3 regions of the Micromonospora sp. L5 genome follow, and region 3 is predicted to be linked to each of the others. Evidence: riboswitches for the same ligand, from Rfam matches in the RefSeq annotation. Region 3 holds a riboswitch; each other region holds the start of a gene.

Region 1 (9,413 bases), 1.6 Mb from region 3:
GCGCCCGCCGCGGCCGCCGCGCACCGCGCCGCCTGCGCCGAGTACGGCGCCCGCTACGTGCGCGGCCCCCGGCACGTCGGGGCCAAACGGAACCTGGGCGTCCGGCACGCCCGCTACGACCTGCTGCTGTTCACCGACTCCGACTGCCGGGTGCCGGCCGATCTGATCACCCGGTACGCGGCCCGGCTGCGCGCCTCCGGCGAGGAGGTCGCCGGCGTCACCGGCCCGGTGGTCGTCGAGCCCGGCGACAGCGCGTTCTTCCGCGTGATGCGCCGCTCGTACCTGCTGCTCGGCGACCTGACCCGGCCGCTGCACTACGAGCGCGTGTCCTGGGGCGCCGGGGCGAACATGGCCCTGAAGCGCTCCGTCTTCGAGGCGGTCGGCGGATTTCCGGAGGACTCCCCGATGCCGCTGGGCGGTGAGGACCTGCACCTCGGGCTGCTGCTCACCGACGCCGGCTACGCGCTGCTCACCGACCCGGGCGGGGTGATCACCCACGACACCGGCGTCGCCGACACCTTCCGCGCGGTCGCCTACCGGTTCACCACGTACGGGCGCTCCGAGCAGTGGCTCTGCCTCGCCCACCCGCACCGGCGCCGGTTCGTGCTCAACACCGCCAGCACGCTCGCGGTGACCGCCCTGGCCGGGCTGCTCACCGCCCGGCGCAGCGGGGGGCGCAGTCTGCTCGCGGTACCGGCCGTCGCGGCCGCCGTGATCGCCGCGAAGACACCCGGCCGGCTCGGCGGTGACCGGGGACCGCGCGCGGTGGCCGAGTCGATGGCCTGCGCGGCGATCGAGACGCTGTTCGACGGGGCCGCGTTCGTCACCTCGCTCCGGCTCGGCCGCCCCGACCTGCTCTTCACCGGCTTCCGCGCGCCGGACGAGGCGGACTACCAGCCGGACGAGGCGGATTACCAGCCGGACGGGACGGACTACCGGCCGGACGGGGCGGACCGTCGGCCGGACGAGGTGGACCGGCGACCGGTCCCGCCGGTGGCCGCGCCGCCGGTGGCGGCCTGACGGGGGGAGTCGCAGTGCCGACGACGTTTCCGCTGGCCCCCGGCCAGCAGATGATGTGGGAGTTCATGACCGCGCTCGACCCGGCCCGTCCCGGTGCCGCCCGGCTCGTGGTGGTGGAGTTCCGCCGGCTGCGGGGCACCCTGCGGGTCGACGTGCTGCGGCAGGCGATGCAGGACGTGGTGGACCGGCACGACGCGCTGCGGATGCGGTTCGACCGCATCGGCGTGGAGCCCGAGGTGCGGATCCTGCCGCACGTCGAGTCGCCGCTGGAGTACGTCGACCTGTCCGGCCTGCCGCCGGCTGAGCAGCAGGCCCGCGTCGAGCGGATCGCGTACGCGCACCGCAACGACGAGTTCGACCCCGGCCGGGCGCCGCTGTGGCGGGCCGCCCTGGTCCGGCTCTCCGAGACCGAGCACGTGCTCGCGCTCTGCTTCTTCCACATGGTCTCCGACGGCTGGTCGTGCCGCGTCGTGGTGGAGGACCTGTGCCACGCGTACGCGGCCCGGCTCGGCGCGGCCGATCCGCAGCCGCCGCTGGGCGTGGACCACACCGCACTCGCCGCGCTCCAGGAGGCGGAGCAGGCCGGGAACGGCGTCGACGCCGCCGCCCGGGCCGCGTACTGGCGGGACCGGCTGCGGCCGGTGGAGCCGTACCAGTTGTTCCCGGCGTCGCCACCGGCGCCGGACGTCGCGCTCAGCGCGGAGGTGGCCACCCGCTTCGCGTTCCCGCCCGAGGTCACCGCGCGGCTGCGCCCGGCCGCCCGGCGGGCCCGCACCAGCCCGTACGTGCTGCTGCTCGCCGCCTACCTGGTGCTGCTGTCGCGGCGGGCCGGCCGGCCCCGGGTGGTGCTGGGCACCACCACGCTGGGCCGGGAGAGCCCGCTGTCCCGGCAGCTCGTCGGCCAGTTCACCAACAACGTCTACCTGCCCGTCGCGGTCGCGGCGGACGCGCCGATGAGCGCGGTGGTAGACGCCGCGCACGCCTCGCTGGCCGAGGCCGTCGCGCACGCCACCGCGTTCCACCGGCTGGCCCGGGCGGTCCGCCCCGACTTCGCGGCGATCCGCCCCTGGCCGGACAACCACCTGTTCGACGCCTGGTTCCAGTCCGCCGCGTCGGCGTCGCCGGTGCTGCACTGCCCGGGGCTGCGGGTGGAGCCGGTCGACATCACCGCCCGGCCCGCGCCCGGCACACCGCCGCCGGTGGTCGCCGCCGACGTGCCGCCCGAATGCCTGCCCGTCTGGGTCAAGCGGGGCTCACCGATCGTCGTGGTGGACGACGACCGGGCCGGCGGCGTGGTGATCCGCAACCGGGGTGTCTTCGGCGACGACCTCGTCCGCGGGCTCATCGACGACTACGTCGCGGTGGTCTCGGCGCTCGTCACCGACCCCGGGACCACCCCGGCGGAGGTCCACCTTCCTGACGGTGCGTGCTTCCTCGACCACGCGATCGGGTAGGAGTTCCGACGGACCGATCGGAGAGAGGTACGACGACCATGACGGACACCTCGACGAACCAGCACACGACGGAGCAGCCCGCGCCGCCGGTGCCACGCTCGGCCGTACGGGCCCGCTGGTCGGTGGCGCTGCTCTTCGTCATCATGGGCCTGGCCATCGGCGGGTGGTCGGCCCGCGTGCCGGAGGTGCGGGACGCGGTAGGCGTCGGCAACACCGGCTGGGGCCTGGCGAACATCGCCACGAACGCCGGGGAGCTGGTCTCCCTGGTCGTGGTGGCGGTGCTGATCAGCCGGATCAACACCCGCCGGCTGGCGCTGGCCGGGGCCGCGCTGATCCTGGTCAACGCGCCGCTGCTGGCCGCGTCCACCACAGTGGTGGCGCTTGTGGGCGGGCTGGCGGTCTGGGGCTTCGCGGCGAACCTGCTGGCCACGCCGATGAACGCCCAGTCGGTCGAGGTGCAGAAGCGTTACGGGCGGCCCATCCTGTCCACCTTCCACGCCGGCTTCAGCATCGGCATGCTGGCCGGTGGCCTCTGCGGCACCGGCGCCGCGGCGATCGGGATGTCCCCGTCGGCGCAGATGGCTGTCACCAGCGTCCTGCTGGGAGCGCTGCTGGTCGGTACGCACCGCTGGCTGCCTGATACGCCCCGGCAGGAGACGAAGGACGGCGAGGACCGGCGGCGGCTGCGTGACCGGTTCACCCCGCAGCTGCTGCTGCTCGCGGTGATCGCCTTCCTCGCCTCGTTCATCGAGATGGCCGGCGCACAGTGGAGCGCGCTGTACGCGACCGAGGTCGCGGGCGCTGCCGCGGTGCTCGCCGCGGCCACGTACACCTGCCTGTCGCTGGCCGCCACCGTCGCCCGGCTGTTCGGCGACCGGCTGGCCGGCCGGTTCGGGCGGATCCGCTTCGTCCGGCTGTCCGCGCTCGTCGCCACCGCCGGCGTGGCGCTGCCGGTGGCGTACCCCCATCCGGCCGCGGTGATGGCCGGCTTCGGACTGCTCGGCTTCGGCCTGGCGTGCGTGACCCCGACGGTGCTCGGCTTCGCCGGCGAGCAGCCCGGCCTCACCTCGGGTGAGGGCGTCTCGGTGGTGGCGATGGGCCAGTGGCCGGGCGCGTTGCTCGCGGCGCCGGTGATCGGCCTGCTCGCCGGCGCCCTGGACCTCCGCAGCGCGTTCGTGGTGGTGGCCGTGATGGCGATCGCCGTGGTGGCGTTGATCGGGCGGGTCCGGGCGACGGCGCTGCCCGGCGAGAGCCCGGTCCCGCCCCGGCCGTGACGGCCGGGGCGGGGGCGGCGGTCAGAAGTCGTCGTCGAAGGTGACCGAGCCGGTCACCCCGACCTGGTACGCCGACACCCGGCGCTCGAAGAAGTTGGACAGCTCCTGCACGTCCTGCAACTCCATGAACGCGAACGGGTTGCCGCTGCCGTACATGGGGGCGATGCCGAGCACTGCGAGGCGCCGGTCGGCCACATGCTGGAGGTACTCGCGCATGTCGGCCAGCGACATCCCGGGCACGCCCTGCCCCAGCAGGTCCTCGGCGAAGCTCACCTCGCACTCCACCGCCTCGGCCAGCATCTCCTTCACCTGCCGCTCCATCTCGTCGTCGAACAGGTCCGGCTCCTCGGCGCGTACGGTCTCCACCACGTCGAAGGCGAACGCCATGTGCATCGACTCGTCCCGGAACACCCAGTTGGTGCCGGAGGCCAGCCCGTTGAGCAGGCCCCGGGAGCGCAGGAAGTAGACGTAGGCGAACGCGCCGTAGAAGAACAGGCCCTCGATGCACGCGGCGAAGCAGATCAGGTTGAGCAGGAACGCCCGCCGGTCCGCGCGGGTCCGTAGCTCGCGCAGCTCGAAGATCGAGTCGATCCACCGGAAGCAGAACTCGGCCTTGCGGGCGATCGACGGGATGTTCTCCACCGCGTCGAACGCGGCGAACCGTTCCTTCTCGTCCGGCACGTACGTGTCGAGCAGGTTCAGGTAGAACTGGACGTGCACCGCCTCCTCGAACAGCTGCCGGGACAGGTAGAGCCGGCCCTCCGGGGAGTTGACGTGCTGGTAGAGGTTGAGCACCAGGTTGTTGGCGACGATGGTGTCGCCGGTGGCGAAGAACGCCACCAGCCGCGACACCAGGTGCCGCTCGGCCGGGGACAGCTTCGCCAGGTCGGCGAGGTCCGAGTGCAGGTCCACCTCCTCGACCGTCCAGGTGTTCTTGATCGCGTCCTTGAACCGGTCGAAGAAGCGCGGGTAGCGCATCGGCCGCAGGGTCAGGTCCATGCCGGGGTCGAGCAGCATGTGCCGGGTCGGTGCGGTGGTGGTCACTGGCATGCCTCGCAGCTCTCGGGGTTCTCCAGGGAACAGGCCAGCGCCTCGTCGTCGCTCACGGCGGAGACCACGCCGGAGACCGGGGCGAGCACCGGCGCGACGGTGGCCTGCTGGATGCGGGTGGCGGGACGGGAACGCAGGTAGTAGGTGGTCTTCAGCCCGGCCTTCCAGGCGTACAGGTACATCGAGGACAGCTTGCCGATGGTCGGCGCGCTCAGGAACAGGTTCAGCGACTGGGACTGGTCGACGAAGGGCGCCCGCGCGGCGGCCAGGTCGATCAGCGCCCGCTGCGGCAACTCCCAGGCGGTGCGGAACAGCTCCCGCACCGGCGCGGGCAGCTCGGTGATGTCCTGCACCGAGCCCTCGGCCCGCTTGATCCGGTCGCGGACCTGCGGCGTCCACAGCCCGCGCGCCTTCAGCTCCCGCACCAGGTACGTGTTGACCTGGAGGAACTCCCCGGACATGGTCTCGCGCTTGAACAGGTTGGACACCTGCGGCTCCACGCACTCGTAGCAGCCGGCGATGGAGGCGATGGTGGCGGTCGGCGCGATCGCCACCAGCAGTGAGTTGCGCAGCCCGTGGACGGCGATCCGCTCGCGCAGCGCCGCCCACCGTCCGGCCTGCGCCGGCTCCGCGCCCCACAGGTCCGGGTGCAGGTCACCCTTCGCGGCCCGGGTCTGCGGGTACGCCGGATGCGGGCCGAACCGCTCGGCCAGCCCGGCGGAGGTCTCCAGCGCGGTCAGCAGGATCTCCTCCTGCACGCGGGTGGACAGCTCCTTGGCCTGCGCCGAGTCGAACGGCAGGCGCAGCGTGAAGAACGCGTCCTGCAACCCCATCAGCCCGAGCCCGACCGGCCGCCAGCGCGGGTTCGACGCCGCCGCCTGCTCGGCCGGGTAGTAGTTGATGTCGATCACCCGGTCGAGGAACACCACGGCGGTGCGGACCGTGGCGCGCAGCCGCTCCCAGTCCACGCCGTCGGCGGTGACGTGGGCGCCGAGGTTCACCGAGCCGAGGTTGCACACCGCCGTCTCGGCGTCGTCGTTGACCTCCAGGATCTCGGTGCACAGGTTGGACAGATGGATCACGTTGCCCGGTTCACCGGTCTGGTTGGACAGCCGGTTCGCGGCGTCCTTGAACGTCATCCAGCCGTTGCCGGTCTGCGCGAGCGTCCGCATCATCCGCCCGTACAGGTCCCGCGCCCGGACCGTGCGCACCGCGTTCTTCTCCGCCGCCCGGTACGCGGCGTCGAACGCCTCGCCGTACAGGTCGGGCAGCTCCGGGGCGTCCGACGGGTCGACCAGCGACCACTCGCCGTCGGCCTCGACCCGGCGCATGAACTCGTCGGGGACCCAGTTGGCCAGGTTGAGGTTGTGCGTACGCCGCGACTCCTCGCCGGTGTTGTCCCGCAGCTCCAGGAACTCCTCCACGTCCGGGTGCCACGGCTCCAGGTAGACGCAGGCCGCGCCCTTGCGCCGGCCGCCCTGGTTGACCGCGGCCACCCCGGCGTCGAGCGTCTTGAGGAACGGCACGATGCCGTTGGAGCGCCCGTTGGTGCCCCGGATCAGCGCGCCCCGGCCACGTACCCGCGACCAGGAGATGCCGATGCCGCCGGAGAACTTCGACAGCTTCGCCACCTGGTGGTACCGCTCGTAGATCGAGTCCAGCTCGTCGCGCGGCGAGTCGACCAGGAAGCACGACGACATCTGGGTGTGCCGGGTGCCGGAGTTGAACAGCGTGGGGGAGCTGGGCAGGTACGCCAGGCTGGACATCAGCCGGTAGAAGCCGACCGCCTCGCCCGGGGTGCGGGACAGCCCGCAGGCCACCCGCAGCAGCCAGTACTGCGGCGTCTCCACCACCAGCCGCGACTGCGGGTGCCGCAGCAGGTAGCGGTCGGCCACCGTGCGCAGTCCGAAGTACTCGAACCGCAGGTCGCCGTCCGGGTCCACGGCGTCGTCGAGCTTGCGGGCGTGCCGGGCCACGAACGCGGCCGTCTCGTCGCCGATCAGTCCCAGCCCGTGCGCGTAGGCGATCGACTGGCTGAAGCTCGCCACGCCCTGTCCGCGGACCTCCTTGTCCACGTACGCGGCGAGCAGCCGCGCCGCCAGCTTCGAGTACTGCGGCTCCTCGCCGATCAGCTCCGCCGCGGTCTGGATCGACAACCGGTCCAGCTCGGCGGTGGTCGCCCCGTCGTAGAGCCCGCTTATCGTCTTCGTGGCCACCCGCAGCGGGTCCACCTCGTCCAGGTCGGCGACCCAGCGCTCGACCGCCCGGACGATCTTGCCGACGTCCACCGGCTCGGTGTCGCCGTCCCGCTTGCGTACCCGCATCGCCGGCCGGCGGGTCTCGGACCCGCCGGTTCCGGACGGGGGACTCTCCTGCACGACAGTCATGACCTCTCCTCGCTGTCACCGTCTGGAGACGGCGGGAGACGCCAACGGGCGCGGCGCACGGCCGGCCCGGCTGCTGGCGTCGGTCGTCCCGCGCGACCTCCGGCCGCCGTACGCGGAGGCGTACGGCGCGCTGGCAGGTCTTCGGACTCGCGGGCCCGACCGGGGTCGCCGGTCGCCTACCGGCCGTCGCTTCCCAGGCCGGTGGCCCAGTGCTGTTGACGGCTGTCGTTCCCACTCACCGCTGCGGGGCAGTCCCGGATTCCCACCGGGTTCCCTCTTGCCTCGGCCCCGCCCCGGAGGGCTCGGCCGAACCAGCTGCGGCACCACCATATATGGCGGTGAGGGCTTGCGTGCAACACCAGATGTCGTGTCGGCGTGTCGGAATGATCTCACTGTCCACAGTGCCTACCCCCGATTCCGGCGCGACCCGGCGGGCGCGATACTCGGCGGTATGGGGAATACCGGACGCCGCTGGGCGTGGGTGGCGGTCCTGCTCGTCGGCGTCGGGCTTCACCTGCTGGTGCTGGAGACACTCGCCGGCACCGGGACCGTCACGTTCGTCCCGGCGCTGATCGTGCTCGGCGCGTGCGTCGCGCCCGCCACATTCCTGGCCTTCGCCCAGGGACGGCCGGCCCGCCGCCCGGTCCCCGGCTCCGTCGTCGGCGTCGCCGCGCTCCTCGGCGGCGTGGTCGGCGTGGTCGCCGCCGGCTGGCTGGAGTACGGCACCCTGCACCGCCTCGGCGTCCTGCCGATGGCGCTCGTCGGCCTGGCCGAGGAGACCGCCAAACTGATCGTGCCGGCCGGCATCCTGCTGCTGTGGCGGCGGCACCCGTCCCCGGCGCAGGGCCTGGTGATCGGCGTGGCCTCCGGCACCGGGTTCGCCGCGCTGGAGACCATGGGCTACGCGTTCGCCGCGTTCGTCGGGTCGGAGGGCAACCTCGGCGCGGTCGAGCGGACGCTGCTGGTACGCGGTCTCACCGCGCCCGCCGCGCACCTGGCCTGGACCGGGCTGACCGCCGCCGCGCTGTTCACGTTCGCCGCCGCGCCCGGCGGCCGGAAGCTGGCGGCGTTCCTGCTCACCTTCGCCGCCGCCGTCACGCTGCACACCTGCTGGGACACGTTCGGCACCCAGCCCGCGTACGTGTTCATCGGCGCCGTGTCGCTGGGCTGGGTGCTGCTGCGCCTGCACCTGGACCGCGAGCGGCCGCCCGCGTCCGGGACGCCGGCGGAGCCGAACCGGGACCGGCCTCATGATCATCGCCAGTTCGCCGAGGTGGCGGGGTCGGAGCACTTCTGATGCCGCCACTTCGGCGTGATGGAGTCGATCAACCGGCCCGGGCATTGCCGACGCCCCACCGCGCTCCGCCACTCGCCCCGGTACGCCTCAGCCGGCGGCCAGCCGGACGCCGAGCGCGACGAAGGCGACAGCGCAGAGCCGGTCGACGCGCCGTGACCAGCGGCTGTCGCCCCACCGCCTGGCGAACCGCCCGGCGCCCACCCCGAGCGCCAGGTCCACGGCGAGCTGCACCGCGACGAACAGCACGCCGAGCAGCACCAGCTGCGCCGCCACCGGGCCCGCCTCGGGCCGGACGAACTGCGGCAGGAACGCCACACTGAACAGGATCATCTTCGGGTTGAGCAGGTTCGTCAGCAGCCCGCGCCGGAACGCCCGCCCGGCACCGCCGTCCGGCCGGTCCGCCGGGGCGCCGGGCCGGCCCGTGCCGCGCAGCGCCCGCAGGCCCAGCACGATGAGGTACGCCGCACCGGCCCACCGGATCGCGGTGAACAGCACCGGGGACGCGGCGATCAGCGTGGCGAGCCCGGCCACCACGGCGGCGACGTGCACCGCCTCCCCGGCGGCGACCCCGAGCGCGGCCACCGCGCCCGCCCGTGGGCCGTACCGGGTGGCGTTGGCGAGCACGAACATCATGTCCGGCCCCGGGGTGAGCATGAGCACCACGATGGCGGCCAGGTAACCCGCGAGCGTGGCCGCCGACAGTCCGAGCACCGGTCAGCCCTCCCCGGCGCCGTCGAGCAGCGCCCGGCGCAGCGCCAGCCGGTGTTCGCGCCGGATCTGCGCCTCCCGGTAGCGCCGCCGGTCGCCGTCGGTCTCGGCGTGCAACGGCGGCACCGGCCGGGGCTGCCCGTCGTTGTCCACCGCCACCATCACCAGGTGCGCGGTCGCCACGTCCACCGGCGGCACCGCGCGGTCCCACCGGTCCGCGCTG
Region 2 (9,413 bases), 190 kb from region 3:
TCAACTACCTCGAGCACTACGGATTGTGCCGTCGGCGCACCGCCACCGGCCGCTTCGAGAAGGTCGACCCACGGCACAGCTGGAACAGCGACCGCGTCGTCACCAACGTGTTCCTCTTTCAACTGCAACGCCACAGCGACCACCACGCCAACCCGCTGCGCCGCTACCAGACGCTGCGCAGCTTCGACGTCTCGCCGCGACTGCCCGGAGGCTACGCCTCGATGGTGATGCTGGCTCTCGTCCCGCCGCTGTGGTACCGGGTGATGAACCCACGGGTTCTGGCGCACCACGGCGGCGACCTGAACCTCGCCAATCGCAACCCCCGCGCCGAGGCCCGACTGCGTCGCCGCTACGGCCGGCCCGCAGCGGACACCACAGCGGTCCACGCCGCCTGACCCGACCCGGTGTAGGTCTGACGGCACCTCTCCGTGTCAGGGCGTAGGATTTCGGTTCCTGCACGGAACGGGGCCGTGCCCGGCCGGTCGCGCCGCTTCGGCCTCGCCGGGCGCCGTGGCGTCCGGGACGAAGGGTGGACACCCCGGATGCACCAGCGGATCCTGCTGCGAGCCCGCAAGGGCCCGTTCGACGTCGTCACCGCCGAGGAGACCTACGAGCGGGACTGGATCGGCAAGAACAGCGGCAACCTGGTCTTCAGCCACGCCGCGCACAAGCTGCTGTCCACCTCGACGGCGGAGATCACCCCGTCGCGGTTCCGGACGGACCCGCGCGATGCCGACGAGATCAACGAGAAGTACGACGTCTTCGTGATCCCGCTGGCGAACGCGTTCCGCCACGACTACGTGAACCGGTTGACGTCGATGACCCGGCTGATCGAGCGGCTCAAGATCCCGGTGGTGGTGCTCGGGGTCGGGGCGCAGACCGACGTGGACGGCGACCGGGAGTACCTGCGTCCGATCGACGAGCCGGTGAAGGCGTTCTGCCGGGCGGTGCTGGACCGATCGCACAGCATCGGCGTACGCGGCGAGATCAGCGAGAACTACCTGCGGACGCTGGGCTTCTCCGCCGTCGAGCAGATCGGCTGTCCGTCGATGTTCCTGCACGGCGACAGCCTCCGGGTCGAGAAGGCGAAGGCGACCCTGGACACCGAGGATCGGCTCGCGTTCGTCATCTCGCCGTACGTCCGCGCGTTGGCCCCGATCGTCCAGCACCACCACCAGCGCTACCCGAATCTGCGCTACGTGGCGCAGGGCCTGTACACCCTCGGCACCCTGCTCTACGGCGACGCACCGAAGTTGCGCGGCAAGACCGACGACATGCCGATCCACACCTCACACCCGCTCTTCGTCGAGGACAAGGTGCGGATGTTCATGGACCCGTGGCCCTGGATGGAGTATCTCTCCGGATTCGACTTCGCCTTCGGCACCCGGATCCACGGCACCATCACGGCGCTGATCTCCGGCACTCCCGGGTATCTCCTCGCACACGACTCGCGCACCCTGGAACTGGCCCGCTACTTCGACATCCCGCACCGGTTGATGCGCGACGTGCCGGCCGACGTCGACGCCGCCCGACTCTACGAGGAAGCCGACTACACGGCCCTGAACGAGGGCCACAAGGAGCGCTTCGCGCGGATCACCGCGTTCCTCGCCAAGCACGACCTCGGCCTGTCGTTCGCCGACGGGGACAGCGCCACCCGCTTCGACGAGCAGGTCCGCCGAACCGTCTACCCGCCGGCGGTCCGGCCGGCCTCCGCCTACACGGCCGAGGAACTGCTGACGCGCATCCAATGGCTGCGGGACGAGAACCGGACGCTGCAGCAGAAGCTCACGGCACGCCGCGCGCAGCCACTGCGCGACCAGGTCAAGCAAGCGGTGGGCCGCCGGGTCCGCCGGATGCTGTCGCGCTGACCGTCGTACGCCTGCTCGGCAGCGGAATGGCCGGCGCCGCGACGGCGGCGTTCGGCGTGGCGGTGCGATCAGCCCGCCGCGAATCGCGAGAACCCTTCTTATTTCCATCGACCGGCATTACGCTCTGGGCCAGCCCTGAGGTGCATCACATCGGAGGTTCCTATGAGGACGATGACCATCCGTCGCACGACTGCACTCCGCCTGGTGTCCGGCGCACGCCGCCTGTGGATCGAGTGGTGCTGGTAACTGCCGGCCCGGCGGGCGCTCCCGGGCGCCCGCCCCTGCGGCGGTGGGCCCTGCGGTGACGGACGGGGCGGAGCGCTACGACTGCCACCGCGACCACGGGCCGTACGCCGGGGTCTCGGCCTTCCTCGGCCGGGTCGCCGCCGACCGGCCCCGCCTGGCGGCCCGGCACGCGGTCGAACTGCACGCGATCGCCCCCCAGCTCGACCCGGCGGCCCGGCCGGCCGCCGAGGAGGAGCCGATCCGCTTCCACCCCGCCCGCCGTACCGCCTGCCTGGCCTACGGCGCGGCGGAACTCGTGGCGGCCTGGGCCGGCACGCTCCGGCGGCCCGTCACCGTCCGGTTCGATCACGTCGCCGGCGCCGACGAGACGACAGCCGAACTGCTGGACGCGCTGGCCCGCCGGCTCGGGCCGGCCCCGGTGCGCCTCGACCTGCGCGACGACGGTGCCCCCGATCCGGCGCCCGACGAGCGCACCCCGCAGGCGCTGCGACGGGCCCTGGGCGACAGCCTGGCCCGCGGCTACTACCACCACGCGGCCCGGGTCGCCCGGCGCGGGCGGGCGGCGGTCACCCCCGACGGCGACCTGCGGCACTGGTGGGCGTTCACCACCGGCCTGGCCACCGCCCTGGCGGCCCTGAACCGGGCCGCCGAGGCGCTCGACCTCTACGACGAGGCGCGGGCCGTCACCGACGACCCGAAGATCACTATGTCGGCGGCGTACGCCACCGCCATGCTGCACGCCCGGCACCTGCCGGCGGCCGACCAGGACCCGGCGCTGGCCCGGCACTGGCTGGAGGTGGCGCTGCGCCTCGCCGCCGAACTGGCCGACCCACGCCGGCGGCTGCTGTCGACGGTCTTCTACGAGCAGGGCCTGGCGCTGCTGGACAGCCGGGCCGGCCGGCCCGACCGCGCGCTGCGGCTCGTCGACGACGGGCTGACCCGGCTGACGGCCGCGCTCGGCCCCGGCGAACGCCCGCAGGACCTGGCCCGGCTGCGCCACAACCGGGCGCAGGTTCACCTCGCGCTGGGCGACCCGGCGCGGGCGCTGGCCGATCTGGACACCGTGATCGCCCACGACCCCGACAACTGCGAGTACTACGTGGACCGCGCCGCCCTCCACCGGGCGGCGGGCCGGACCCGAGCCGCGATCAGGGACTACGACGCCGCCATCCGGCTGGGACCGCATCTGCCCGAGGCGTACTACAACCGGGCCGTGCTCCAGCAGGAGCGGGGCCGCCCCGAGCGGGCTCGCGCCGACCTGGAGCGGGTGCTCGCCATCGAACCGGGGCACCTCGACGCCCGGATCGCCCTGGTCAACCTGCACGTGGAGCGCGGCGCGCTGGATGCCGCCGAGGCGGGTGCGCGGGCCGGGCTGGCCGGCGCTCCGCAGGAGCCCGCGCTGCTGTGCACCCTGGGCCTGGTCCTCGCCGAGCGCGGCCGGCCCGCCGAGGCCGACGAACTGCTCACCCGGGCCCTGAACGGGGACCCCGAACTGGTGGAGGCGTGGACGAACCGGGCGGCCACCCGGTTCGAGCGCGGCGACGTGGCCGCCGCGCTCGCCGACCTGGACCGGGCGGTGGCGCTGTCGGAGGCCCCCGTGCCGCGCTACAACCGGGGTACGGCCCTGGCCCGGCTGGGCCGGTGGGACGAGGCGGCCCGCGACTTCGCCCAGGCGCTCGCCCAGCCCGGCCTGGACCGGGCCCTGCGCCGGGATCTGCGCGCGGAACTCACCAGGTGCCGCCGGGCGCTGGCCGTCTGACCCGGCCCGGCCGGGGAGCCGGCGCTCATCGTGCGCCGGTCCCGGTCCGGGGGAGGGGAGCGGGTTCAGCAGCCCTGGCGGCGGCTGTAGATCTGGTGGCGCTCACCGGCCCATCCGATGTAGCCGACCGCCTCGACGCAGTAGTTCGCCGTACCGGTGACGGCGACCGGGCCGGCGTAATAGCTGAAGTCACCGGAATTGGTGTCCGCGCCGCCCGACCGGGTGCAGTGCGCGCCCTCGCCCGACCGCTCCGCGCAGCGGTAGATCTGCACGAAGGTGGGCGCCGACCTCCCGTACGCCGCGCCGCGGTGGTAGAAGCAGGCGCTGTTGGTGCCCCCGTTGCTGCTGTTGTAGTAGATCACCAGTTCACCGAGCCCGGACGACTGCACCTGGCTGTAGGTGATGGTCCCCGAGCAGGAGCCGGCCGCCTGGGCGGCGGGGGCGCCGACAGTCAGGCCCGCCGCGACGGTCACCAGCGCCGTCAGCGCCGAAAGCATGCGTTTCATGTACCTACCTACCCAATCCACAGTCGACTGTTCCGTAGTGGATCTTAATCAACCGGTGACCTTCGCCGTGACCCTGGTCCATAGGCAGCCACCTATTGACAAACAATATTAACAATTGGACCCTCTGAGAGAGCGCTCTCCCGTCCCCCCGTCTCCCGCGAGGTGTCCCCATGCGTCTCCGAAGAAGGCTGCTCGCCGCCGCGTCCGCCCTGCTCGCCGGGCTCACCGGCGCCGTCGTCGCCACGCCCGCCCAGGCGGTCGGACCGGCGTTGCTGCCGGTCACCGTCACCAACACCACCGGCCGCAGCGACCCGGTCCACCTCTACGTCATCGGCGTCCAGCTGTCCTCCGGCCGACTCGGCTACGTCACCTCCGGCGGCACCTTCGTACCGTGGACCGGCGGGCAGCTCCCGCCGTCGCCCGCGCCGGACGTCTCCATACCGGGCCCCGGCAACGGCGGCAGCACCACGATCCAGTTCCCCCGCGGCTTCTCCGGCCGGGCCTACTTCTCCCTCGGGCAGAAGCTCAAGTTCTTCCTCACCCCGGACGGACTGGTGCAGCCCGCGCCCTGGGCGGCCGGTGACGCGAACCGCGACATCCTCTTCGACTGGAGCGAGTTCACCTACAACGACTCCGGGCTGTGGCTCAACAGCTCCCAGGTCGACATGTTCGCGATCCCGCACGCGGTCACCGTGACCGGCGCCAACGGCGTCACCAAGCGCACCGGCGACGTGGTGGCCAACGGACGCAACGCGGTCATCGACGGGATCCGGGCGCAGCCGGGCTGGGCCGGCACCGTCCACACCCGCTCCGACGGGACCGTCCTGCGCGTCCTGGCTCCGGGCAAGGCGGCCGGGGCCGGCCTGCTCAGCACCACGTACCTGGACTCGTACATCGCGTCCGCGTGGAACGCGTACACCACGAAGACCCTGACCGTGGCGCCCTTCGCCGACCAGCCGGCCATCCGGTACTACGGCCGCACCTCGGGCAACACCATGACCTTCACCAACGGCAGCGGCCAGGTCGTCGCCTCCTTCAACCGGCCCTCCTCGGCCAGCGTCTGGGGCTGCGACGGCGACCTGCCCGCGCCGAACGACCAGGTGGTCGGCCCGATCTCGCGTACGCTCTGCGCCGCCCTCAACCGAGGCACGCTCGGCACCGTCGACACCCAGCCCAGCACGAACGCCGCCGACTTCTACCGCAGCAACCCCACCAACCAGTACGCCCGCCTGATCCACGCCAACATGACCGACGGCCGGGCGTACGCGTTCGCCTTCGACGACGTCGGCGGATTCGAGTCGCTGGTGCACGACGGCGATCCCCGTTCGGCCGGACTGATCCTCAGCCCGTTCACCGGCGGTGGCGGCGGCACCCCGACCACCGGGGTGCCAGTGGTCAGCAACTGGAACAACAAGTGCATCGACGTGCCGAGCTCCAACTTCGTCGACCGCGCGCCGTTGCAGATGTGGAACTGCAACAACACCAACGCGCAGAAGTGGACGTTCAGCGGCACGGCGCTCAAGAGCCAGAACAACAAGTGCATGGACATCGACGCCGGGTCCACCGCGAACGGGGCGGCGGTGCAGCTCTACACCTGCAACGGCACCGGCGCCCAGCAGTTCACCCTGAACGCGGCCGGAGACCTGGTCAACCTCCAGGCCGGCAAGTGCGTCGACATCAAGGACTGGAACGGCAACGACGGCGCGAGGCTCCAGCTCTGGGACTGCGGGGGCACGGCCAACCAGAAGTGGCGCAAGGGCTGACCAGCCATGCGAACGGTGGCGGGGGCCGACCGCGAGTCGCTCCCGTCACCGGCAGGCGACGGACGAGACGGCCGGTGACACGACGCCGCGCACCGAGGCGTCCATCGACGTTCATCCAACAGATCGATGTGCGTAAGCTCCGCCCGGTCAGATCTGGGGAACCTACCGAGGAGGTTCCATGGATCGTCGAGCAATGCTGCGGGCCACTGTCGTCGGTGCGGGCGCTGTCGCGCTGCCGTTCACCGCGTGGTCGGCGGCGTACGGAGCCCCGGCGCAGAACGCGGCGGGCCCCTACGGTGGGCTCCAGCCCGCCGACGCCAACGGCATCCAGTTGCCGGCCGGCTTCACCAGCTCGATCGTCGCACGATCCCGTCGGACGGTGCCGGGGACGTCGTACACCTGGCACGACGCTCCGGACGGTGGCGCCGTGTTCCCGAACGGCACCGGCTGGATCTACGTGTCGAACTCCGAGGTGTCAGCCGGTGCGGGCGGCGGTGCCTCACGCCTCGTCTTCGACTCCAGCGGCACCGTGGTCGGGGCGTCGCGGATCCTCTCCGGCACCAACAACAACTGCGCCGGGGGCAAGACACCGTGGAACACCTGGCTCTCCTGCGAGGAGGTGTCCCTGGGCCGGGTCTTCGAGACGTACCCCCTCGGCGGGACCGCCGTGGCGCGTCCCGCGCTGGGCCGGTTCAAGCACGAGGCGGCCGCGGCCGACCCGGTCCGCCGGGTCGTCTACCTGACCGAGGACGAGACCGACGGCAAGTTCTACCGGTTCGTGCCGACCACCTGGGGCGACCTCTCCGCCGGAACCCTCCAGGTCTTCCGCGCCGGTACGGCGACCTCCGGCACGTTCACCTGGGCCACGGTGCCCGACCCGGACGGCTCGCCCACCCCGACCCGGCAGCAGGTGTCCGGCGCGAAGACGTTCAACGGCGGCGAGGGCTGTCACTACGCGGATGACACCGTCTGGTTCACCACGAAGGGCGACAACCGCGTGTGGCAGGTCAACCTGGCCGCCGGCACGTACGAGCTCGCCTACGACGACAACCTGGTCAGTCCGGGCACCCCTCCGCTGACCGGGGTCGACAACATCACCGGGTCCACTGCCGGTGACCTGTACGTCGCGGAGGACGGCGGGAACATGGAGATCTGCATGATCACGCCCGACGACAAGATCTCGGTCTTCCTGCGGATCACCGGACAGAGCGGTTCGGAGATCACCGGGCCGGCGTTCACCCCGGCGGGGGACCGGCTGTACTTCTCGTCGCAACGCGGCACGACCGGCTCGTCCTCCGGCGGCATCACCTACTGCGTCACCGGGCCGTTCCGCCGATGACCGGCTCCCGGCCCCGCTGACAGTGACCACGCGGTGGAGGACGCCCGGTCTTCACCGGGCGTCCTGCCGGCCGTCACGGCACGTGTCCGGTTCCTGGCGCATTGACATCGGTGCTCCGGCCACAGCAGACTGTCGCGACAACTGAACCACCGCGTGTACGTGCGGGGGAAGACCGGTCGAAATCCGGCGCTGGCCCGCAACGGTAGGCCGCCCAGAGAGATCTGCGGCGGCGAGCCCGAATACCCGTCGTACGCGTGTATCCGCTCCCCACCCGTCGTGGCCCACGGGTCGGAGTCCCGGTCGACGCGGCGTTGCCGCGGTCGTCCGGGCTTTCGACGACCGCCGGGCCGGAAAGGCGCTTCCGATGGTCGTCCGCCGAAGCCGGCACCGCCTGCTCGCGCTCCTCTGCGGCGTACTCGCCGCTCTCACCCTCACCACACCCGCCGTCGCCGCCCCCGAGCGCGCCGCCCTCACCCGCCCGGAGGCCGCCGGCGGCTGGCTCGCCCGGCAACTCGTCGACGGCGAACGCTTCGAGGCGGTCTTCGACGGTGTCGCGTACCCCGACCAGGGGCTGACCCTCGACGCCGTGTTCGCCTTCGCCGCCACCGGCGTCGCCGACGACCACGGCGCCGACGCGCTGGCCTGGGTCGCCCGGCCGGACATCCGCGACGGCTACCTCGGCGACGGCGCCTCCGAGGCGTACGCGGGTGCGACCGCCAAGCTCGCCCTCGCCGTGCAGGTGCGCGGCGGCGACCCGGCCGACGTCGGCGGGGTGGACCTGATCGCCCGGCTGCGCTCGCTCCAGACGCCGGCCGGCAGGTTCAGCGACCGGTCCGCGTACGGCGACTACAGCAACGCGTTCAGCCAATCCTTCGCGCTGCTGGCGCTGGACCGTACGGCGGGCGGAGCGCCACCGGCGGCGGCCGCCTGGCTGGCCGGCACCCGGTGCCCGGACGGCGGCTACCCGCTGCTGCCCGCGCAACCGGTCTGCACGTCCGACGTGGACGCCACCGCGCTCGCGGCACAGGCGCTGCGCGCCGCGGACCGTCCGGCCGACGCCGCCGCCGGGCTGCGCTGGCTGGTGTCCGTTCAGCGTGCCGACGGCGGCTTCGCCAACGCGGGCGGCACGCCGAACGCCAACAGCACCGGCCTCGCCGCGCAGGCCCTGCGCGACGGCCACCGGCTGCCGGCCTGGGCGCGGGCCCGGGCATTCCTCGCCGGACTCCAGGTCGGCTGCGCCGGGGCGCCGGCCGACAGGGGCGCTGTCGACTTCGACGGCGGCGGCTTCGATCCGGCCACCGCACCCCGGGCGACCGCCCAGGCCGTCCTCGGTCTCACCGGGATCGGGTACGCCCGTCTGTCCGCCGCCGGCGCCGACCCCGGCGCACCGGCACTCGCCTGCCCGTGAACCCCTTCGCCGCGCACCCGATCACAGGAGGATCCGTGTTCCGTCATCGTTCCACAGTCCGCACCTGGCTGGCCGGCCTGCTGGCCGCCGTCGTGGCCGGCGTCGCGCTGACCGCAGTCGAGCCCGCGCCCCGGGCGGCGCACGCCGCCGCCTGCACCGGCACCTCGGGAGTCACTGTGGTCGTCGACTTCGCCGCGCTCGGCGGCGGCGTCCAGGTCGCCTGTGCGCCGGGCGATCCGGCCACCGGCCTGGCCGCGCTCCAGGCCGCCGGCTTCACAGTCACCGGCACCGCCCGCTGGGGCCTGGCCTTCGTCTGCCGGATCAACGGCAAGCCCACCGCCGCGACCGAGCCGTGCGTCAACACCCCGCCGGCCACGGCGTACTGGTCGTACTGGCATGCGTCCAGCGGCGGCTCCTGGTCCTACAGCACGTCGGGGGCGGCCGGCTACAACCCCGCGCCGGGCAGTGTCGAGGGCTGGTCCTTCGGCGCCGGCGCCCCGCCGAGCATCGCCGCTCCCTGAACC
Region 3 (9,413 bases):
GGTCGGCACGGTCGCGTTCCGGGTCGGGTACGTGCACGAGCCGCCAGGCGCCGGTGACGTGCCGGGCGCAGATCGCCTCTCGCATCGCGATGAGGTCGGCCGTGCCCGGGTGCTGTCCGGTCTTGTCGGCGACAAGGAAGTAGTCGGCCTCGTTGAGTGCCCGGACGGCCTGGGCCGTGACCAGTTCGGGGTCGCCCGGGCCGAGGCCGACCAGGGTGAGGCGCCGTGTCACGCCTGATCCTCCAGGTCTCCCTCGACCTCGAGGTACACGCGGGCCATCTCCGCCATGACCTCGGCGTCCGGTTCGGCCCACAGTCCACGGTCGGCGGCCTCGTTCAGCCGTTCCACGATGCCGCGCAGTGCCCAGGGGTTCGCGCGGCGCATGAACTGCTGGTTCGTCTCGTCGAGGACGTATTCGCGGGCCAGCGACTCGTACATCCAGTCGTGGACGACACCGGCGGTGGCGTCGAAGCCGTAGAGGTAGTCCACGGTGGCGGCGAGCTCGAACGCTCCCTTGTAGCCGTGGCGCTGCATCGCCGCGATCCAGCGCGGGTTGACCACCCGCGAGCGGAAGACGCGGTTGGTCTCTTCCTGCAGGCTGCGGGTGCGTACGGCGTCCGGCGTGGTGGAGTCACCGACGTACGCCCTGGGTTCGGCGCCGGTCAGCGCGCGGACCGTGGCGATCATGCCGCCGTGGTATTGGAAGTAGTCGTCGGAGTCGGCGATGTCGTGCTCGCGGGAGTCGATGTTCTTCGCGGCGACGGCGATGCGCCGGTAGTTGGTTCGCATGTCGTCGGTTGCCGCGGTTCCGTCGAGGCCGCGGCCGTAGGCGAAGCCGCCCCAGGCGGTGTAGACGGCGGCCAGGTCGGCGTCGTCGCGCCAGGTGCCGGACTCGACGACCTGGAGGATGCCGGCGCCGTACGATCCGGGCTTCGAACCGAAGATCCGCGTGGTGGCCCGCCGCTGGTCGCCGTGCTCGGCGAGGTCGTGGCGGGTGTGTGCCCGCACGTAGTTGCGCTCATCGGGTTCGTCGAGCCCGGCGACGAGCTGCACGGCGTCGTCGAGGAGTTCGATGACGTGTGGGAAGGCGTCGCGGAAGAATCCCGAGATGCGCACGGTAACGTCGATGCGGGGCCGGCCGAGTTCGTCGAGGCCGATCACCTCCAGGCCGTTGACCCGGCGTGAGGCCGTGTCCCAGATGGGGCGTACGCCCAGCAGCGCCAGCACCTCGGCGATGTCATCGCCGGAGGTGCGCATCGCGGAGGTGCCCCACACGGAGAGGCCGACCGATCGGGGATGCTCGCCGGTTTCGGCGAGGTGCCGGGCGACGAGGGACTCGGCCATCGCCTGTCCCGTTTCCCAGGCCAGACGGGACGGAACGGCCCGCGGGTCGACGGTGTAGAAGTTACGGCCGGTCGGCAGGACGTTGACCAGTCCGCGCAGCGGGGAGCCGGAGGGCCCGGCCGGGACGAAACCGCCGTCGAGCGCGTGCAGGACGTTGGTCAGTTCGTCGGTGGTGGCGGCCAGCCGCGGCACGACCTGCTCGGCGGCGAAGCGCAGGACGTCGCGTACCACCGGGTCGTCGTGCAGCGCGTCGATCGCGTCAGCCTGCCAGCTGGCCTTCTCCATCGCCTCGATCAGGGCACGGGCCTGCGCTTCCACGGCGTCGACGTCGGCCGCCGGGGCGTCCTCGGCAAGACCCAGCGCGGCGCGCAGGCCGGGCAGTGCCCGGTTCTGTCCGCCCCAGACCTGTGTCGCGCGGAGCACGGCGAGCACCAGGTTGACGCGTGCCTGTCCGGTCGGCGCCTGGCCGAGCACGTGCAATCCGTCGCGGATCTGTACGTCCTTGATCTCGCACAGCCAGCCGTCGACGTGCAGCAGGAAGTCGTCGAACTCCTCGTCGCCGGGCCGTTCGTCCAGGCCGAGGTCGCGATGCATTTGTGCGGACTGCATCAGCGTCCAGATCTGCTGGCGGACCGCGGGCAGCTTTGCCGGGTCCATCGCGGCGATGTTGGCGTGCTCGTCGAGCAGTTGCTCCAGCTTGGCGATGTCGCCGTAGCTTTCGGCGCGTGCCATCGGCGGCACCAGGTGGTCGACGATGGTGGCGTGCGCGCGGCGCTTGGCTTGGGCACCCTCGCCAGGATCGTTGACCAGGAACGGATAGATCAACGGCATGCTGCCGATTGCCGCGTCCGTGGCGCAGGCGGCTGAGAGCGCGGCGTTCTTCCCCGGCAGCCACTCCATCGAGCCGTGTTTGCCGAGGTGCACCACCGCGTCGGCGCCGAAGCCGTGTTCGAGCCAGCGGTACGCGGCCAGGTAGTGGTGCGACGGAGGCATGGCCGGGTCGTGGTAGATCGCGACCGGGTTCTCGCCGAAGCCACGCGGGGGCTGGATGAGGATGACGACGTTACCGGCGCGCAGGGTGGCCAGCACGATGTCGCCGTCGTCGTCGACGAAAAGCGAGCCGGGAGCCTCGCCCCAGGTCTCGGCCATGGCGTCGCGCAGCGCGGCGGGCAATCCGGCAGTCCAGCGCCGGTAGTCGTCCCGGCTGATACGCACGTGCGACTCGCTGAGCTGAGCCTGCGTGAGCCACTCCTCGTCCTGCCCACCGGCGGCGATCAAAGCGTGGATGAGCGCGTTGCCGGCCGTCGTGTCGGCATCCTCTCCCTCGACCGGGAGCAGCGGGTCGAGCCCGGGAATTGCGCCGGGTGCGCCGAGGTCGTAGCCGGCATCTCGCATCGCGCGCAGCAATCGGATCGCCGACACGGGCGTATCGAGGCCGACGGCGTTGCCGATGCGGCTGTGCTTGGTCGGGTAGGCCGACAGGACGAGGGCCACCTTGCGCTCGGCGGGCGGGACATACCGCAGTCGGGCGTGGTTGACGGCGATGCCCGCGACGCGGGTGCATCGCTCAGGGTCGGTCACGTAGCGGGGCAGGCCGTCGGCGTCGACCTCCTTGAATGAGAACGGGACGGTGATGAGGCGGCCGTCGAACTCGGGGATGGCGATCTGGGTCGCGGAGTCGAGCGGGGTGACGCCTTCGTCGGACGCCTCCCACTCGGCTCTGCCGGACGTGAGCGCCAGAGCCTGCAGCACGGGGATGTCGAGGGCGCGCAGCCGTTCGACGTCCCAGGACTCGTCGTCGCCGCCGGCGCTCGCGGTGGCGGGCCGGGCGCCGCCGGCGGCCAGGACCGTGACGACGATCGCGTCCAGGGTGGCGAGTTCGGCGTACAACTCCTCGGGCGCCGCCCGCAGTGACGAGACGTAGATCGGTACGCCGGCGGCCACGCCGGTGGTGTCGATGGCATCGGCGAGTTCGTGGGCGAACGCGTTGTTGCCGCTCACCTCGTGGGCCCGGTAGTACAGGACTCCGACGCGGGGCCGGGCGTCCGGGGCCGGCTGCCGGCTGACTCCCCACTCGGGCAGCACGGCCGGCGGTTCGAAGCCTTCGCCGGTCAGCAGCACGGTGTCGGACAGGAAGGCGTGCAGTTGGCGCAGGTTCTCCGCGCCGCCCTCGGCGAGGTAGCGGTGCGCCTCGGCGCAGACGCCGATCGGGACGGTCGACAGCCCCATCAACGCGGCGTTCGGCGTCCGTTCCCCACCGAGCACGACCAGGGGACGGCCGGTGCCGCGGATCAGCGCGGCGAGGTCGCGTACGTCCTCGGGCGAGCCGAGCACCCGCAGAACGACCACGTCGGCCTCGGTGGTCAGGGTGTCGCGGCGCTCGCCGGTGAGCCGGGCAGGGTTGGCCCAGGACCAGTCCGCGTTGCTGGCCCGCGCCGAGAGCAGGTCGGTGTCCGAGGTGGACAGCAGGGCGATGCGTGTCATGTTTCTCCTTCGGTGACACGGGAGCCGAGGCGCAGGTCGCCGACCGGACGGCCGGCGCGTAGGTGCTCGCCGACGAGGCGTGCCGCGTCGCCGGGTCGCACCGGCCCGTACCAGGTGCCGTCGGGGTGCACGACGGCGACTGGTCCGTGGTTGCACGGGAACAGGCAGCCGGTCTGGGCCATGAGGACGTCGGCGTCGGTGAGCTGCTGCTCGACGAGCGCGCCCACGATCGCGCGATAGGTCTCGTCCGCGCCGCGGGCACTGCAGCGCGGGCCGCGGCACAGCAGTAGATGATGGCGGTACGGCGGCAGGGTGTCCCAGGCCGGTGAGGTGAGTGGCGCCTCGTGCCCGGTGATCGCGCGCTCGCCGAACCGGATGACCGGCGGGTCGATCTGCTGACGGTGCCAGTGGCCGGCCACGCGTCCCACCCACGAACGGGCGAAAGTCAGGTCGTCGGTGCTCACCGGTTCCAGGCGAACCTCCCGGGCGCCCTCGGCGTGCAGCAGGTCGAGCACATGGGTCAGCGTCGGCTCGCCGGCTTGCAGGAAGGCCAGTCGGGCGCCGGCTGCCTCGGCCTGCCCGCGTAGCACCGGCGACGCGGCGTCCGTCAGTGCGGTCGCGACGTGAACGAGGACGCTCACGGGGTCAGGAGCCGGTGATCCGGTGCGATCGGGACACGGGGTCTTCTTTCGTCCGGGGCCTGTGCGCGAGGCCTGGATGGGCACGTGTCGCAGACGGATCTGCGGCCAGCAGGTCTTCGGACTCGGGATCAACCGGACGGGGCGCCTTCCCAGACCGTGGGTCCAGTGGCGTCGTGCCCCGCCCGTCACCCTCACCGCTGCGCGTCAGTCCCGGATTCGCACCGGGTTCCCTGGCTCATGGCTGAGTTTGACTGGCATCACGACGGTAGCACCGACAGCCGGTGTCGCCGGGGACGGGCTCTGGCACCATGTCGCCGTGACCGAGAGGACCCGCCGCGACCTGTGTCCCGGCCTGCTGCGCCCATGGATCGCCGACGACGGCGCGCTCGTGCGGGTGCGCGTCCCCGGCGGGATCGTGCCGACTGCGGCGCTGTGCGCACTCGTGGAGGTGGCCCGTGCGCACGGCGACGGCGCGGTCCACCTGACCAGCCGCGCCAACCTGCAGGTGCGCGGTCTCGAGCACGACGGTGGGCGGCTGCCCGAGACCGTCGTCGCCGACGTCATCGCGACCGGGCTCGTACCGTCCACGTCGCACGAGCTGGTCCGCAACATCCTCGCCTCACCGCTGACCGGACGCAGTGGCGGCCGGGCCGATCTACACCCGGTCGTCGCCGGACTCGACGCACGGCTGCGCGCCGAGCCCCGGCTCACCGCGCTGACCGGACGGTTCCTGTTCGTGCTTGACGACGGCCGCGGTGATCTGGTCAGCCGTGACTTGGACCTGGGGTTGGTGGCGCTCGACTCGGACACCGCGCAGCTACGCGCCGGAACCTCGGCGTGGGGGCCAGTCATCCGGCTGGACGAGGCCGCCGCGGCGCTGACCGGGCTCGCCGTACGCTTCGCCGGGCTCGCGGGTGACCGGCCGGACTCACCCTGGCACGTCGACGAGCTGCCCGGCGCCGGCGCCGCGCTGCTGGGCACCGTACTCGACCGTGCCGAGCGGACCCGGGTGAGCACACCTCCACCCGCGCTGGGCAGGATCGTTCAGGATGACGGCCGCGTCACCGCGCACCTCGCGGCTTCCGGCGGCCGAGTGGACGCTCCCCTGCTGGAGGAGATCCGCGCGCTCGGCGCCGGCGAGATCGTCGTCACCCCGTACCGCACCCTGCTCGTCCCCGATCTGGAGAACGCATGAGTCTCACCACACCGGCACGCCGCTACGACTACGTCACCGACGGCGCGGCGATCTACGACGCCTCGTTCGCCACCATCCGTGCCGAGGCCGATCTTTCGGGTGTGCCGGCCGACGCCGAGAAGGTCGCGGTGCGGATGATCCACGCATGCGGCCAGACCGACCTCACCCGCAACCTGGTGATCCACCCCGGCCTGGTGGCCGCCGCCCGCGGGGCGCTGGAGGCGGGGGCGCCGATCCTGACCGACGCGCACATGGTCGCCGCCGGCGTTACCCGCGCCCGCCTGCCCCGTGACAACGAGGTCCGCTGCTTTCTGCACGAACCCGAGGTCCCGGCGCTTGCCCACCGGTGGGCAACGACCCGGTCGGCGGCGGCGGTGTCGCTGTGGACCGACCACCTCGCCGGCGCGGTCGTCGCCTTCGGCAACGCCCCCACGGCCCTGTTCCACCTGCTGGAGATGCTGCGCGACGGCGCGCCACGACCAGCTGCGATCATCGGTACGCCGGTGGGATTCATCGGCGCCGCCGAGTCCAAGCAGGCGCTCATCGACCTCGCCACCGACGCCCCCGGCCTCGACGTGCCCTATCTCGTGGTGACCGGGCGCCGGGGCGGCTCGGCGATGGCCGCCTCCGCGCTCAACGCCCTCGCCCGGGAGGCGGAGTGACCGGGCGGCTGTCCGGCGTCGGGGTCGGCCCGGGTGATCCCGAACTGATCACGCTCAAAGCCGCCCGGCTGATCGGCGCGGCCCAGGTCATCGCCTACCACCAGGGTGTCGGCAAACAGTCCAACGCGCGCCGCATCGCTGCCGGGCTGTTCCCGGACGACGTGATCGAGGAGGCGCTGGTCTATCCGGTGACGACCCAGAGCACCGAGCACCCGGGCGGGTACGCCGGGGCGATGGCCGACTTCTACGCCGAAGCCGCCGAGCGGCTGCGGGCCCACCTTCGTGCGGGCCGCGACGTGGTCGTGCTGGCCGAGGGCGACCCGATGCTCTACGGCTCGTTCATGTACCTGCACGACCGGCTCGCCGGCGAGTTCGACACGCAGGTCGTCGCCGGTGTGCCCGCCTTCGCCGCCGCCACCGCCACCACCGCCCTGCCGCTGGTCCGGCAGACCGACGTGCTGACCGTGCTGCCGGGAACGTTGCCCGAGCCCGAGCTGGCCCGGCGTCTCGCCGACACCGACGGGGCGGTGATCATGAAGCTGGGCCGGACGTTCACCAAGGTCCGCTCGGCGCTCGAGCAGGCCGGGCGCGTCGAGGGCTCCTGGTACGTCGAACGGGCGTCGATGACCGCCGAGCGGGTACTGCCTGTCGCCGACGTGGACCCCGCCACGGTGCCGTACTTCTCGATCGTGCTGGTCCCCGGCGACACCCGGCCCGGAGTGGCCCGTTACGACCTCCCGGCCACCAGGGTCACCGAACCTTATCCCGGCGCCGAGGTCGTCGTCGTGGGCCTCGGCCCCGGTCCCGATCGGTGGCTCTCCCCCGAGGCGTCGCAGGTGCTCGCCGAGGCCGGCCACGTCGTCGGCTACGGCCCGTACGTCCAGCGCGTCGCGCAACGCCCCGGACTCGTCCGCCACGCCTCCGGCAACACGGTCGAGCTCGAGCGGGCCCGGCAGGCGCTCGAACTGGCGCTCGCCGGTGAGCGCGTCGCGGTCGTCTCCGGCGGTGACGCGGGCGTCTTCGGCATGGCGTCGGCGGTGTTCGAGGCCGCGGAGGACCCCCGCTACGCCGGCGTCGCCATCCGTGTCGTACCCGGGATCTCCGCCGTCCAGGCGGTCGCGGCGCGCGCGGGCGCGCCGATCGGGGCCGATTTCGCGGTGATGAGCCTGTCGGACCGGCTCAAGCCGTGGGAGGTCGTGGTCAAGCGGCTGCGCGCTGTCGCCGAGGCGGATTTGGTGCTGGCCCTCTACAACCCGCGCTCACGCTCACGCACCGAACAGGTCGCGCAGGCCCGGGCCGTGCTGCTGGAGCACAAGTCCCCCCGGACGGTCGTGGTCGTGGGCCGCGACATCGGCCGGGCCGGGGAGAGTCTCACCGTCACCTCGCTCGGCGAACTGGACCCCGGCAGCATCGACATGAAATGCCTGTTGATCATCGGCGCCTCGGCGACGCGAGTCACCGCGGCCGGACGTGTCTGGAGCCCGCGCTTCGTGCCCTGATCAGCCGCGCACGCGGCGCTCGCGACCGGCCGAGTAGAGGAACGACTCGCCGCCACGGACGTCCCCGGCCAGCGCCGGGCCGACCAGGATGACCGCTGCCTGTCGCAGACCGGCCTGCTCGACCCGGCCGCCGATGTCGGCCAGCGTGCCGCGCAGGATGAGCTCCTGCGGCTGCGACACCCGGTGCACCACGACTATGGGGCAGTCGTGGCCGTAGTAGCCGGCCAGTTCGGCGGCCAGCTCGCGGGTACGCGTGACCGCCAGGTGCAGGGCGAGCGTCGCGCCGGTCGCGGCGAACGCGGCGAGCTTCTCTCCCGACGGCATGACCGTGGACCGGGCCTGCGCGCGGGTGAGCACGACCGACTGGGCCAGCTCCGGGACGGTCAGCTCGGCGCCGACGGCGGCGGCAGCAGCCGCATAGGCCGGCACGCCGGGCGTGACGTCCCACGGGACCCGGGCGGCGTCGAGCCGGCGTGCCTGCTCGTGCACCGCCGAGTACAGCGACGGGTCACCGGAGCACAGCCGTACGACCTCGGACCCGTCGGCGTGTGCCTGGACCAGGTGCGTGGTGATCTGGTCCAGGTCGAGGTGCTGGGTGTCGATCAGCCGGGCGTCGTCACGGCAGTGCTCCAGCACCTCGGCGTCGAGGTACGTGCCCGGGTACAGGCACACGTCGGCGGACTCGAGCAGGCGTACCGCGCGGAGGGTGAGCAGGTCGGCGGCGCCGGGCCCGGCCCCGACGAAATGGACGGTCATGAATCTCCCTTGACGATGGACCACTGGCTGACTGCCCGTGCGGGCGTCCAGCCGGTGAAGCCGCCGAGCGGTTCGGCGCGTTCGACGTGCAGGCGGACGAGTTCACCGCCGCGCCGGCTGTGCTGCTTCAGCAGCACCGCCTCGGTCTCGGCGGTGACACCGTGCACGACGAGCCGTCCACCGGCGCCGAGCGCATCCCAGCAGGTGTCCAGCACGCCGGGGACGGTGGCCCCGCCGCCGACGAACACCGCGTCGGGACGGTCCAGGCCGGACAGGGCCCCGGGCGCCGAACCCTCGACCAGACACAGACCCGGCACGCCGAGGGCAGCGGCGTTGCGGTGCACCAGCGCGGCCCGGTCGGAGCGGGGCTCCACCGCGATCGTCCGTGCCGTCGGCCAGGCCCGCATCCACTCCACACCGATCGAGCCGCTGCCGGCGCCGATGTCCCACAGCAGCTGACCGGGCGCGGGCGCGAGCCGGGCCAGGGCACTGGCCCGCAGGTCACGTTTGGTGATCTGCCCGCCGTGCTCGAACGCGTCGTCGGGCAACACGCCGCCCGAGGCCCAGCCCGGACCGGCACCGCGAGCTTCGACAGCGAGAACGTTCAACCGCGGCACGTCGTTCAGGTCCCACCCGGCCGCGGTGGTCGCGGTACACGACTCACCGGCGGCACCGAGGTCACCGAGCACGACCAGCCTGGACTGCCCCCAACCGAGCCCGGTCAGCACCGCGGCCACGGCCGCGGGTGTCGTCTCGTCGCTGGACAGCACGAGCAGCCGGCGCCCGGCCGAGAGCGCAGGCACGATCAGCCGTAGGTCCCGGCCGACCAGGC

What was found. A riboswitch is a leader RNA that binds a small molecule or an ion and turns the genes downstream of it on or off. The one in region 3 is predicted to bind cobalamin.
Region 1: linked by a shared signal. The riboswitch ahead of ML5_RS28675 (ribonucleoside-diphosphate reductase subunit alpha) and the one ahead of ML5_RS21500 (ferredoxin) in region 3 are both predicted to bind cobalamin.
Region 2: linked by a shared signal. The riboswitch ahead of ML5_RS22320 (peptidase) and the one ahead of ML5_RS21500 (ferredoxin) in region 3 are both predicted to bind cobalamin.

Annotation. Positions count from the first base shown of each region.
Region 1 is NC_014815.1:6,226,217-6,235,629, reverse strand. Features, by position in the region: gene ML5_RS28695 (glycosyltransferase) at 1-1,020, shown strand, start outside; gene ML5_RS28690 (condensation domain-containing protein) at 1,035-2,474, shown strand; gene ML5_RS28685 (MFS transporter) at 2,513-3,748, shown strand; gene ML5_RS28680 (ribonucleotide-diphosphate reductase subunit beta) at 3,770-4,798, opposite strand; gene ML5_RS28675 (ribonucleoside-diphosphate reductase subunit alpha) at 4,789-7,185, opposite strand; cobalamin riboswitch at 7,300-7,516, opposite strand; gene ML5_RS28670 (PrsW family glutamic-type intramembrane protease) at 7,637-8,482, shown strand; gene ML5_RS28665 (LysE family translocator) at 8,570-9,193, opposite strand; gene ML5_RS28660 (acyl-CoA thioesterase) at 9,197-9,413, opposite strand, start outside.
Region 2 is NC_014815.1:4,766,076-4,775,488, forward strand. Features, by position in the region: gene ML5_RS22290 (alkane 1-monooxygenase) at 1-395, shown strand, start outside; gene ML5_RS22295 (polysaccharide pyruvyl transferase family protein) at 543-1,868, shown strand; gene ML5_RS22300 (tetratricopeptide repeat protein) at 2,170-3,873, shown strand; gene ML5_RS22305 (hypothetical protein) at 3,939-4,379, opposite strand; gene ML5_RS22310 (beta-1,3-glucanase family protein) at 4,550-6,142, shown strand; gene ML5_RS22315 (alkaline phosphatase PhoX) at 6,321-7,481, shown strand; cobalamin riboswitch at 7,611-7,747, shown strand; gene ML5_RS22320 (peptidase) at 7,846-8,889, shown strand; gene ML5_RS22325 (hypothetical protein) at 8,925-9,410, shown strand.
Region 3 is NC_014815.1:4,579,141-4,588,553, reverse strand. Features, by position in the region: gene cobF (precorrin-6A synthase (deacetylating)) at 1-232, opposite strand, end outside; gene cobN (cobaltochelatase subunit CobN) at 229-3,828, opposite strand; gene ML5_RS21500 (ferredoxin) at 3,825-4,469, opposite strand; cobalamin riboswitch at 4,559-4,740, opposite strand; gene ML5_RS21495 (sulfite reductase subunit beta) at 4,786-5,664, shown strand; gene ML5_RS21490 (precorrin-8X methylmutase) at 5,661-6,326, shown strand; gene ML5_RS21485 (precorrin-2 C(20)-methyltransferase) at 6,323-7,825, shown strand; gene ML5_RS21480 (cobalt-precorrin-4/precorrin-4 C(11)-methyltransferase) at 7,826-8,581, opposite strand; gene ML5_RS21475 (bifunctional cobalt-precorrin-7 (C(5))-methyltransferase/cobalt-precorrin-6B (C(15))-methyltransferase) at 8,578-9,413, opposite strand, start outside.